3 regions of the Arthrobacter sp. StoSoilB20 genome follow, and region 3 is predicted to be linked to each of the others. Evidence: predicted binding sites of a transcription regulator. Region 3 holds the regulator's gene; each other region holds the start of a gene.
What was found. Region 3 encodes LexA, which represses DNA repair genes until DNA is damaged. Its sites were predicted from a motif close to TCGAACANNTGTTCGA; they were not measured.

Region 1 (3,273 bases), 1.9 Mb from region 3:
GCTTCCGCGGAGGTGCTTGCGAGCCATGCGGCACTCTGCTCCTCAAGCCAGATCAGGGAGCGCATGGCGTCAACGGCCGTGCGCTCGGTGTCCGACTGCCGGAAGACGTCGTTGAAAACTTCCAGTGACACCGGCCCGGCGTAACCTGCGCGGACCACGTGGCCCATGAACTTGGCGAGTTCGAACTGGCCCTCCCCGGGGAAAACCCGGTAGTGGCGGCTCCAGGAGAGCACGTCCATGGAGAGCTTGGGGGCGTCGGCAACTTGGACGAAGAAGATCTTCTCCGCGTTGATTTCCTCGATCGGTGCCGTGTCCCAGTCGCGGGACAGGATGTGGAACGAGTCCAGGCAGGTGCCGAGGTTGGGGTGGTCCACCATCTCCACCAAGCGGTACGCGTGCTCGTAGTCGTTGACGTATTTGCCCCAGGCCAGTGCCTCGTAGGCAACCTTGACGCCGTGGTCCCCTGCCAATACTGCGAGTTCGGCCAGCTGTTCAGCGCGGAGGTCGTCGTGGTCGATGGTGGCCGTGGCGACGTTGGAGCAGACCAGGATGGTGTCCATGCCCAAGCGTTCCATCAGGTTGAATTTGGCCTCTGCCCGCTTGAGGTTGGCCTTCAGCAGGTCCGGAGTGACGCCGTCGAAATCGCGGAACGGCTGGTAGAGATCAAGGCCCAAGCCAAGATCCGCGGCCATTTTCCGTACTTCCTCCGGGCTGTGCGGAGAGGTGACCAGGTCCTGTTCGAAGATCTCAATGCCGTCAAAGCCCGCAATGGCGCAGGCCTGCATTTTCTCTTTCAGTGTGCCGGACAGGCAGACCGTTGCGATTCCGGTGCGCATCAGTGGCCCGCCTTTGCCAGCTCGGGGGTTGCTGCGTCTTCCGCCGCGATCAGCTCCAGGAAGTGGGCGCGCATCCGGTCCCGGTCGGCTTTGCGGCCGGTGATGAGCTGGAAAGCGTCCGCCGCCTGACCGACTGCCATGCGGCCGCCGTCGAGGACGTCGCATCCCTTGGCGCGGGCCTGGCGGACCAGCTGCGTTTCAATAGGCCGGTAGACGATGTCCGCCACCCAGTGCCGCGGCTCCAGGAGTTCGATGTCCAAAGGCAAGCCAGGGTGGGCGGCCATGCCGATCGGGGTGCAGTGCACCAATCCGTCAGCCAGGGGCATGATCCCCGGCAGCTCGGTGGTGCTTCGGGGCGTCACGGTGGCCTCCGGGAAGAGTGCGCCCAGTTCCGCGGCGCGTTCTGCCGCACGGGCCGGGTCCATGTCCACGAGGTCCAGCGTTTTGACGCCGGCTGTGAGGAGTGCGTAGGCGACGGCGGAGCCGGCACCGCCCGCACCAAGCTGGACCACGCGATCCAGTTTTGCCTTGGGGAGCCCGTCGGCGAGCGCCGAGCCGAAACCGGAGAAGTCGGTGTTGTGGCCGATCAGCCGACCATCCTGGATCAGGACTGTATTGACGGCACCCAGTCGACGGGCGTCGTCGGAAATTTCATCAAGGCGTTCCAGCACCAACTGCTTGCACGGGTGCGTGATGTTCAGGCCGTTGTAGCCCATACGGTTCGCTGCGGTCAGGAGATCCCCGACGGCGGTGGCCGGCAATGCGAGTTCCAGCAGGTCCAGGGGGCGGTACAGCAAGCGGAGGCCTTGCACATCGGCTTCGCGTTCATGCATGGGCGGCGTGAGCGAGGGCATGACGCCTTCGCCTATGAGGCCCACCAGAACGGACTCGGCTCGGTTGCTCATCCTAAAGCTCCTTTGACTTCAGCACCGCGGGCGTTTGGCACTTTTGGAACGCGCCGCCTGACCGGGTGTTATTGAGATTACTACAAGTGTTCATATTCCGCACGCTTGTTCTTATCGCGAACATTTGGCGATTGTGGTGCCGCGTTGCGGGGTGTGCGTTGCGGGGCCCGCTCTGCCGGGTATCCCGCGTGCTTGGGGTGCATAACGGGCCTCCCAACGAGAGGGGGTGTGCGTTGCGGGGCCCGCTCCGCTGGGTATCCCGCGTGCTTGGGGTGCATAACGGGCCTCCCAACGAGAGGGGTGCGTTGCGGGGCCCGCTCTGCCGGGTATCCATCGTGTTTGGTGTGCATAACGGGCCTCCCAACGTGCGGGGGGTGCGTTGCGGGGCCCACTCTGCCGGGTATCCATCGTGTTTGGTGTGCATAACGGGCCTCCCAACGAGAGGGGTGCGTTGCGGGGCCCGCTCTGCCGGGTATCCATCGTGTTTGGTGTGCATAACGGGCCTCACAACGGGGGCTAGCGCTGGGGCAGGCGGGCCGACAACTCAGCTGCGGCTTCCTGCAGGGTGGGGACGTGCGCGATCAGCTCCTCCATGCCCATCCGGAAGACGGGCACGGCGACTGCCAGCGATGCGAACGCATGGCCTTGTGAGTTGAGGACGGGAACCGCGACGGCGCGCATTCCGACCTCATTCTCCTCGTCCATCACGGCGTAGCCCTGGCGTCTAACCTGCTCGATTTCCTCCCGGAACACATCGCGATCTGTGATGGAACGTTCCGTGAGGGGGTCCAGGGGAAGCTCTTCCAGCAGGCGCTTCCGCTCCACCTCTTCCTCGAAAGCCACAATGGCCTTGCCCACGGACGTTGTGTGCAGGGCACCGAGATGGCCGGGATCGCTGGTGACGCGGAACGTCTTGGGGCCATCCACCTTGTTGACCGTCAGGTGATGGTTGCCGTCGCGGACAGAAAGGATGGTGGCCTCATGCGTCCGCTCCGTGACCCGCTGCAGGACAGGCAGTGCCGTAGCCGCGAAGCCGTGGTGGTTGGAAACCCGCTGCCCCAGCTGGAACACGCGCAGGCCCAGGTGGTAGCGCCGCCCGTCGGGCTCGTAGTCCACAAACCCGTCCCGTGTCAGCGAGCCCAGCAGCCGGTAGGTGGTGCTGAAGGGCAGGCCTGCACTCCTTGCCAGGTCCGCCGCGCTGGCGCCGCGCGGCTCGTCGCCCAGCAGGACCAACAAACTCAGGGCTTTGCCGACCATGTCGGTCTTTGTGTCTTCTTTCACACTCATGACTCGATGCTCCCACATAGTGAGAGCTATTTCTAGATGGTGGTGACATCTCTTGACAAGTGACCCCACTCACAGCCACTATTGCTGTATTGCACAAGTAGCTCTCACCATGTGGTTACTTTAGGGATGATCCGGCCGCACCTCGCTCTGGTCTTCCCACCGAAGCCAGATCCGCGACATCGTCGTCACAGAAGGAACCTTCCATGAGCCAAACAATGCCGTCAGCGACGCCAGGCACTGAAACC
Region 2 (3,273 bases), 250 kb from region 3:
AAGTCGGCTGCCGATGATGGCTACAAGGTGTTTCCTGGCTAGTGAGTGGCGACCCTAGCGCGGCACCACGATCTCATCGACTCCGCACTGGAGCACAAGGTTGCCACTTCCGCCCGTCAGTATGCAGTCCTTGGGGTCGAAGAACTGTGTGGCGGACAGCCACGGGACGCTTCGCTGCCAGAGCCCCCACGATTTTTGTGAATAAATGGAATAGGTTTGTGGGTCGAACCCTGATTGTTCGACGATGACACTTTCTCCACTGCTGGCCTTGACTTCGGTGTAGGTTGCCGCCTTGGCGGCCAGCCCCATGCCAGCAGAATACATAGACCACGGCAGAGCCGCCGCGACACTGGCCAGAACTGCAAGTACAGCAGTCAGCCGCCGGAGCCAGCCACGGGAAATCCGCCTGACCAACGCCGGTACAAGCAGAGCCAGTGCCACCACGGCAGCAAATCCGCTCAGAAGGTGAGCGAACAGAATGAACGCCCACCCCGGCATAACGAGGTAGACCAGAACCTCAGGCCATGAGTCGCTGACCCACGCTGCGGAGGCTTGGGCGACCGCTCCCAGCAACACCGAGACGAGGGCCGATGCGATGCCCCACATGAGGCGCGAGGCAATAGATCGCCTCGAATCCGCTTCCGCGGAAACCTCTGTCCCTACTCGAGAAGCGCCCAACCGGGCCGCCGTTACGTCGTCTCCCGGCACCCGTTTCCGCACACCGCCATCCAATCACGCTTCTGACGTCGCCGTGGCGTCGCTGTCAGCGGAGCCAGCGAGGGAACCGGGCAATCTTTTCAGGTTTTGTTGCGCCCATTACCAATAGGCCGTGTGGTTCCTGCAGCGCGCCCGTCCCCTGGTCCGGATCCGAAGGAGCGCTCAAGGGCAGCGATGAGCGGGGCAGGCGCCAGCCGGTCCAACAGGTCCACCGGCCTGGCATCCCGCAGTCCTGGGCAGCCGGTGACCATCCAGGCCGAAAAGTAATTGTGCGGAATCCTCAGTTCCATGGCACGCGCAAACAGGCACAGCACCACGGGATGCAAGGACAAGTCTTCGCGGAATTGGAAACCGGGACAGTACGTGCCATCTGCGGAAAACACGCGCACCAGTTGTTGCATCACAGGTTCGGGATCCTCATGTAGCTTCGCGAGCCGATGACGGACCCTCTCCAGATCCGGCAAGCCGAATTCGGCGCCCATCCGTTCCCACAGTTCGCTGGGAACGGGCCCTTGCGAACGGGGCGGGCTCAAATGTGGTGCAGGCATGTGGTGGCAACTCCCCAGATGGTGAGTTCAGAAAGGGCCGGCACGCGGATGTCCGGGTACTTGGGATTGTCGGCCTGGAGGATCACTCCCGTGGGCGTGACGCGGAGCCTTTTGATGGTCAGTTCCCCGTCGAGGACAGCGACGACGACGGACCCATCCCTGGGCTCCAGTGCCCGGTTGACGATCAGCTCGTCACCATCACTGATCCCTGCACCTTCCATGGACTGCCCTGTCACCCGGACCACGAAGGTGCTGGTGACGTCCTTGATGAGGTGCTCGTTGAGATCGATCCGGCCATCAAAATAGTCCTGCGCCGGCGAGGGATAACCGGCCGCCACCGGGAGAGGCGCCAGCAATACTGACATCAGGGAAAAGCCCGCATCTATCACGCGGGGGCCGACTATCACGCCCACAACACACCTTTATTCGAATATATGTTCGATACTTGAGTGTACAGCGGATGACGGACATTGTGGTCACCCCCTTGGTTTCCGCGGCGCAGGAGGCCGGCGGAATGGGGGTTGCAGCCGTTTACGCGTCCTGGCAAAAGACCGGTACTTTAGGGAAGGTCAAGCCAACGGAGGCTAGGCAGGAGACTCAAAAAACCACCGTCTTCGACTGCAGGGTTCAATGCCGCGATGTTGTACCCCAGTCGCGCTGTGCATCGCGAATTGGAGAGCCATGACCGCCCGGAGCAAGGACGTAGCTGATGCGCTCAGCGCCGATGTCACCCGTATTTTCAAGGAACGCTACCCGGATGAGCTGGCACACGCACGGGCCGTCCACGCACGCTCTGAGAAACTGGTTCTCGTCTTGATGTTCTCCACGGTGGCGCTGTGGTTCCTCGGCCCCGCGCTGTTCCTGACCGGTCTTATCAACCAAGTGGTCGTCATCGTGGTGCCGGGTCTGATGACCCTTGCGTTCCTCACCGTCGCGCTCGTAGCAATCGTCCGCAACCGGGCTGCGGCGAGGCCCGTCGTCGAGTACGCAAAGCAATGGGGTCAGAACGTCACAAGCGTGACGACGAGGGGCATTACCGTCGCTGTTCCTAAGGGCGCTGTCACGGTGCCCGCGGAGTTCCGTGAGACGCGCAGGGTCACCCGCCAGCCCTGATGCCGCTATGGCGCCAAGCCCGGAACAGCGCTGCACGGCACCACCTGCACCTGGCCCGGGCGGTCTCCGCGGAGGTCTGTACGGCGGAACGGGACGAGTCATACCCTGAAGCTGTTCAGCAACGCGAAGACCCGAAAAGAGGGCGGCCATGGCACGGGATCCCAAACCTACGTTGGAGCAATTGAACATCCTCCTCGGCGAGTGGGAAACATCAGTTCCGGGCAAGGATGTGCCCGGCCGGACCGCCTTCGAATGGTTGGAAAGCGGCGGCTTCCTCATCCAGCGTTCCACGGTCCAGCGGCCGGAGTACCCCAATGCGGTCAGCGTCATTGGAGCCACCGGCTCGGATGGAGCCTTCCAACAGCATTACTTTGACTCCCGGGGCATGGCAAGGATCTACGACATGACGCTCAAGGACGGCGTGTGGACCCTGTTCAGGGATGGGCCCGACTGGCCGCAACGCTTCGTTGGCCACTTCTCCAAGGACGGCAACACCATTACTGCCCGGTTGGAACGCGGGACCTACCCCGGCGGGCCGCTGGAACACGACTTTGACATGATCTATACCCGCATTGCCTAGCGCGCGCTGAATCCACTGTCTCCACCTCATTTACAGATCACCTGCCCGGTGGGAACATAAGCCCCATAGTCCGCGGAGGCATCGCCCGGCCACGCCCGGCGCCGTCAGCTGCAGCTATGTAGTCAGCTTTCCTCTGAGAGGAACGGCCATGGGTCGTCTGGGGACCGGGAACAGTGGGGCTGCGGGACCTGAGCCCGCTTCTGATCAGGCACGCCGCCGCGATGGCATCGAAAAGGTCGACGCCGTGGTGGTGGGCTCCGGCTTTGGAGGTTCCGTTGCGGCGCTTCGACTGGCCGAGGCCGGGCAGTCCGTTGT
Region 3 (3,273 bases):
GGACTTCTGCCCAGCGGACTCAACGACGAACAGCTCGATTGCCTGGATCAGTTGCGCGAAGCCACGCGCGCGGCGTTGTCGGATTCGAAGACCGACTCTTCAAACGCGGTCGACGGCGGCCGGCAACTGGCCCGCTCACGGCTCATGCTCATCCTGGAGCTGTGTGAGCGCATGCTGGCCGCCAAGGAGAACCGGGAAGTCGTATGGTTCTCGCGGAACAGCACCTTTGACCCCAGCCAGGGGTACTCCCAACCCGACGAGACCGCCCCTGCGCTTATCAACATCGCTCCGTTGAGCGTTGCAGGCAGGTTGAGGGAAGGCTTGTTTGCGGGCCACACGGTGGTGCTCACCTCCGCGACGCTGGCCATCGGTTCGGCTTTTGAGCCGGCAGCCGGAGGCCTGGGGTTGATCGGCGATGGTGCACCGAGCTGGACGGGGATCGACGTCGGATCACCCTTCGACTACCCCAAACAAGGGGTGTTGTACGTGGCCAAGCACCTGCCCAAGCCAGGCCGCGGAACCTCACCTGATGCCCTGGATGAGTTGGAAGACCTCATCCGTGCCTCCGGCGGGGGAGCGTTGTGCCTTTTCTCCTCGCGCCGGGCCGCCGAGGAAGCTGCCGATGCCATGCGGCTCCGACTGGATGTCAATATCCTCTGCCAGGGCGAATCCACCATGGCAGCCTTGGTCAAGCAGTTTGCCGATGAACCCGATACCTGCCTCTTCGGCACGATGTCCTTGTGGCAGGGCGTGGATGTCCCGGGTGGTTCATGCCGCCTGGTGGTCATTGACCGCATTCCCTTCCCGCGGCCCGATGACCCCCTGATGACTGCCCGCTCACGCGCTGTGGCGCAGTCCGGCGGGAACGGTTTCATGGCCGTGTCAGCTACTCATGCCGCTATCCGCCTGGCTCAAGGAGCAGGCCGGCTTATCCGGTCCACCGGCGACAAAGGGGTTGTGGCTGTTCTGGACTCCAGGCTCTCGACGGAGCGCTACGGAGGCTTCCTCCGGGCTGCACTGCCGCCCTTCTGGGCTACGACGGACCGCGCAGTGGTTCGGGGCGTGCTGGAGCGTTTGGGCTCCGCCAAGGCCTCCTAGAGGGAGCGCAGGACCGATACGACCTTGCCCATGATGGTGGCCTGGTCGCCCAAAATGGGTTCGTACTGGGTGTTCTGGGGAAGAAGCCACGTATGGCCGTCGCGCTGGCGGAAGGTTTTGACGGTTGCTTCGTCGTCCAGGAGGGCGGCGACGATGTCTCCATTAATGGCGTCGTTCTGCCGGCGGACCACAACCCAGTCGCCGTCGCAGATAGCAGCGTCGATCATTGAATCGCCGGCCACCTTCAGCATGAACAGCTCGCCATGCCCGACGAGCTGCCGGGGCAGGGGAAGCACGTCCTCCACAGTCTGGTCAGCCAAAATGGGGCCGCCGGCAGCAATGCGGCCAACCAAGGGCACCATGGCAGTATCGCTGGCGCTGGCAAGCTCCGTCACGGCAAAGCCACCCGTGCTGCGCAGAGTTGCCGGCGCTTCCACTCCCGGGATGGGTCCGCCATCGAGGGTAAGGGGCATCAGGACTTCCATGGCCCTGGGACGTTTGGGATCGCGGCGGAGATAACCAAGTTTTTCCAGCTGGGAGAGCTGGTGAGTCACGCTCGACAGGCTCGCGAGCCCTACAGTGTCCCCGATCTCGCGCATGCTGGGCGGATACCCGTTGTCGTTGACTGATCGCTGGATGGTTTCCAGGATCTTCTTCTGCCGGACGGTCAGGCTTTTGGGACTCTTTAGAGGCTGCTGGCTCCGCAGGGGTGCCCCGCCGCCGGTGGCTTTCGCTGCCATGTTCGCCAATGCCTTTCATTCCGCCCGGAGTGTGCCCGGGGACGAAGGGGTCTGCCAAAAATGTCAGACCCTCCTGTTCCACTGAAACAGTGCTGTTTCTTCACTCAAACGTAGGGCAGCCACAGGCGTTTATCAAACATTTGTTCTAGCGAGTCTCGACACCGTTCGTTGATAAGTGCTAAAAATGTCATAGCAAGGTTCGAACATGTGTTCTATAAACCTGCTGTTGGGGCCCGATGTTCGAACGGAGTGTTCGAACAGAGTGTTCGAACGAAGTGTTCGGACAAGCCGTGACGCGCAGGGGAACACCAAAGAATTGGCAGCCATGTACCGGGATCCGGGGCACGGCAATAGCTCAGAAGGGCTCAGCTCATGTCCGCAATCACTACGTTCGCTGATTTCCGTACCACCCAGGCGCCGACGCGCCTGCGTCTGACCCGACGAGGACGGATCGTCTTCTTCGGCATCCCTGCGATGCTGCTGGTGGCTGCGCTGCTGAGCCTTGCTGGTTTCATCACCTCTCCTGCAAAGGCATCTGATTCGCAGGCGCAACTTCGGCCACCTGTTGCGGTAACGGTAACGGTCCAGCCGGGTCAGTCACTGTGGGGCATCGCCGGGGCTGCCGCTCCTGAGCGGGATCCGCGCGATGTCATCGCCGAGATCATCCAGTTGAACGACCTCCGCGGTGGCCGCATCCAGCCTGGCCAGCAGCTGTTTGTACCCGCCAGCTAGCCAATTCCGTCCCGGCACCCGCCGGGGTTCGGCGTCACAGTTAGTGGCCAGTCCACCCAGCCCCTTAAACTGGGGTGGTGAGTGACCAGCTTGAGCGACTTGACCGACTACCCCTCCGGACCAACCTGCGTGGACTGAGCCCCTATGGCGCGCCGCAGCTTGATGTTCCCATTTTGCTCAACGTCAACGAAAACACCCATGGAGTCCCTGCGGATGTTCAGGCGGCCATCACGGAAGCTGTAGCTGCTGCCGCCACCGGGCTCAACCGCTACCCGGACAGGGAGTTCACTGAACTCCGGGAATCGTTGGCCGAATACCTTGGCCACGGTCTCACTCCCGGCAATATCTGGGCAGCCAACGGTTCCAATGAGGTGTTGCAGCAGATCCTCCAGGCATTTGGCGGACCTGGCCGGAAGGCGCTGGGATTCCCGCCCACGTACTCCATGTACCCGTTGCTGGCCAGCGGCACGGATACAGAGTACGTCCAGGGGGTCCGGGCCGAGGACTATGGGCTCGATGCAGCTTCGGCTGCCGCCCAGGTCCGTGAAACAGGAGCCAACATTGTGTTCCTCTGCTCTCCCAACAATCCAACCGGCACAGGGCTGGGCCTTGATGTCGTTGAGGCTGTTTACGACGCCGGCGAAGCCAGCCGGGCCATAGTGATTGTTGATGAGGCGTACCACGAGTTCGCGCACGACAATAC

Region 1: a site for LexA is predicted at 1,839-1,854, ahead of LDN85_RS21225 (shikimate dehydrogenase). Genes of this name have one in related genera too.
Region 2: a site for LexA is predicted at 1,692-1,707, ahead of umuD (translesion error-prone DNA polymerase V autoproteolytic subunit). Genes of this name have one in related genera too.

What each region holds. Positions count from the first base shown of each region.
Region 1 is NZ_AP024651.1:4,645,445-4,648,717, forward strand. Features, by position in the region: gene LDN85_RS21220 (sugar phosphate isomerase/epimerase and 4-hydroxyphenylpyruvate domain-containing protein) at 1-836, opposite strand, end outside; gene LDN85_RS21225 (shikimate dehydrogenase) at 836-1,741, opposite strand; gene LDN85_RS21230 (IclR family transcriptional regulator) at 2,258-3,028, opposite strand; gene LDN85_RS21235 (MFS transporter) at 3,232-3,273, shown strand, end outside.
Region 2 is NZ_AP024651.1:1,540,367-1,543,639, reverse strand. Features, by position in the region: gene LDN85_RS07050 (hypothetical protein) at 55-606, opposite strand; gene LDN85_RS07045 (hypothetical protein) at 798-1,265, opposite strand; gene umuD (translesion error-prone DNA polymerase V autoproteolytic subunit) at 1,247-1,678, opposite strand; gene LDN85_RS07035 (hypothetical protein) at 1,947-2,378, shown strand; gene LDN85_RS07030 (hypothetical protein) at 2,527-2,958, shown strand; gene LDN85_RS07025 (GMC oxidoreductase) at 3,107-3,273, shown strand, end outside.
Region 3 is NZ_AP024651.1:1,792,538-1,795,810, forward strand. Features, by position in the region: gene LDN85_RS08085 (ATP-dependent DNA helicase) at 1-1,098, shown strand, start outside; gene lexA (transcriptional repressor LexA) at 1,095-1,838, opposite strand; gene LDN85_RS08095 (LysM peptidoglycan-binding domain-containing protein) at 2,211-2,570, shown strand; gene LDN85_RS08100 (histidinol-phosphate transaminase) at 2,648-3,273, shown strand, end outside.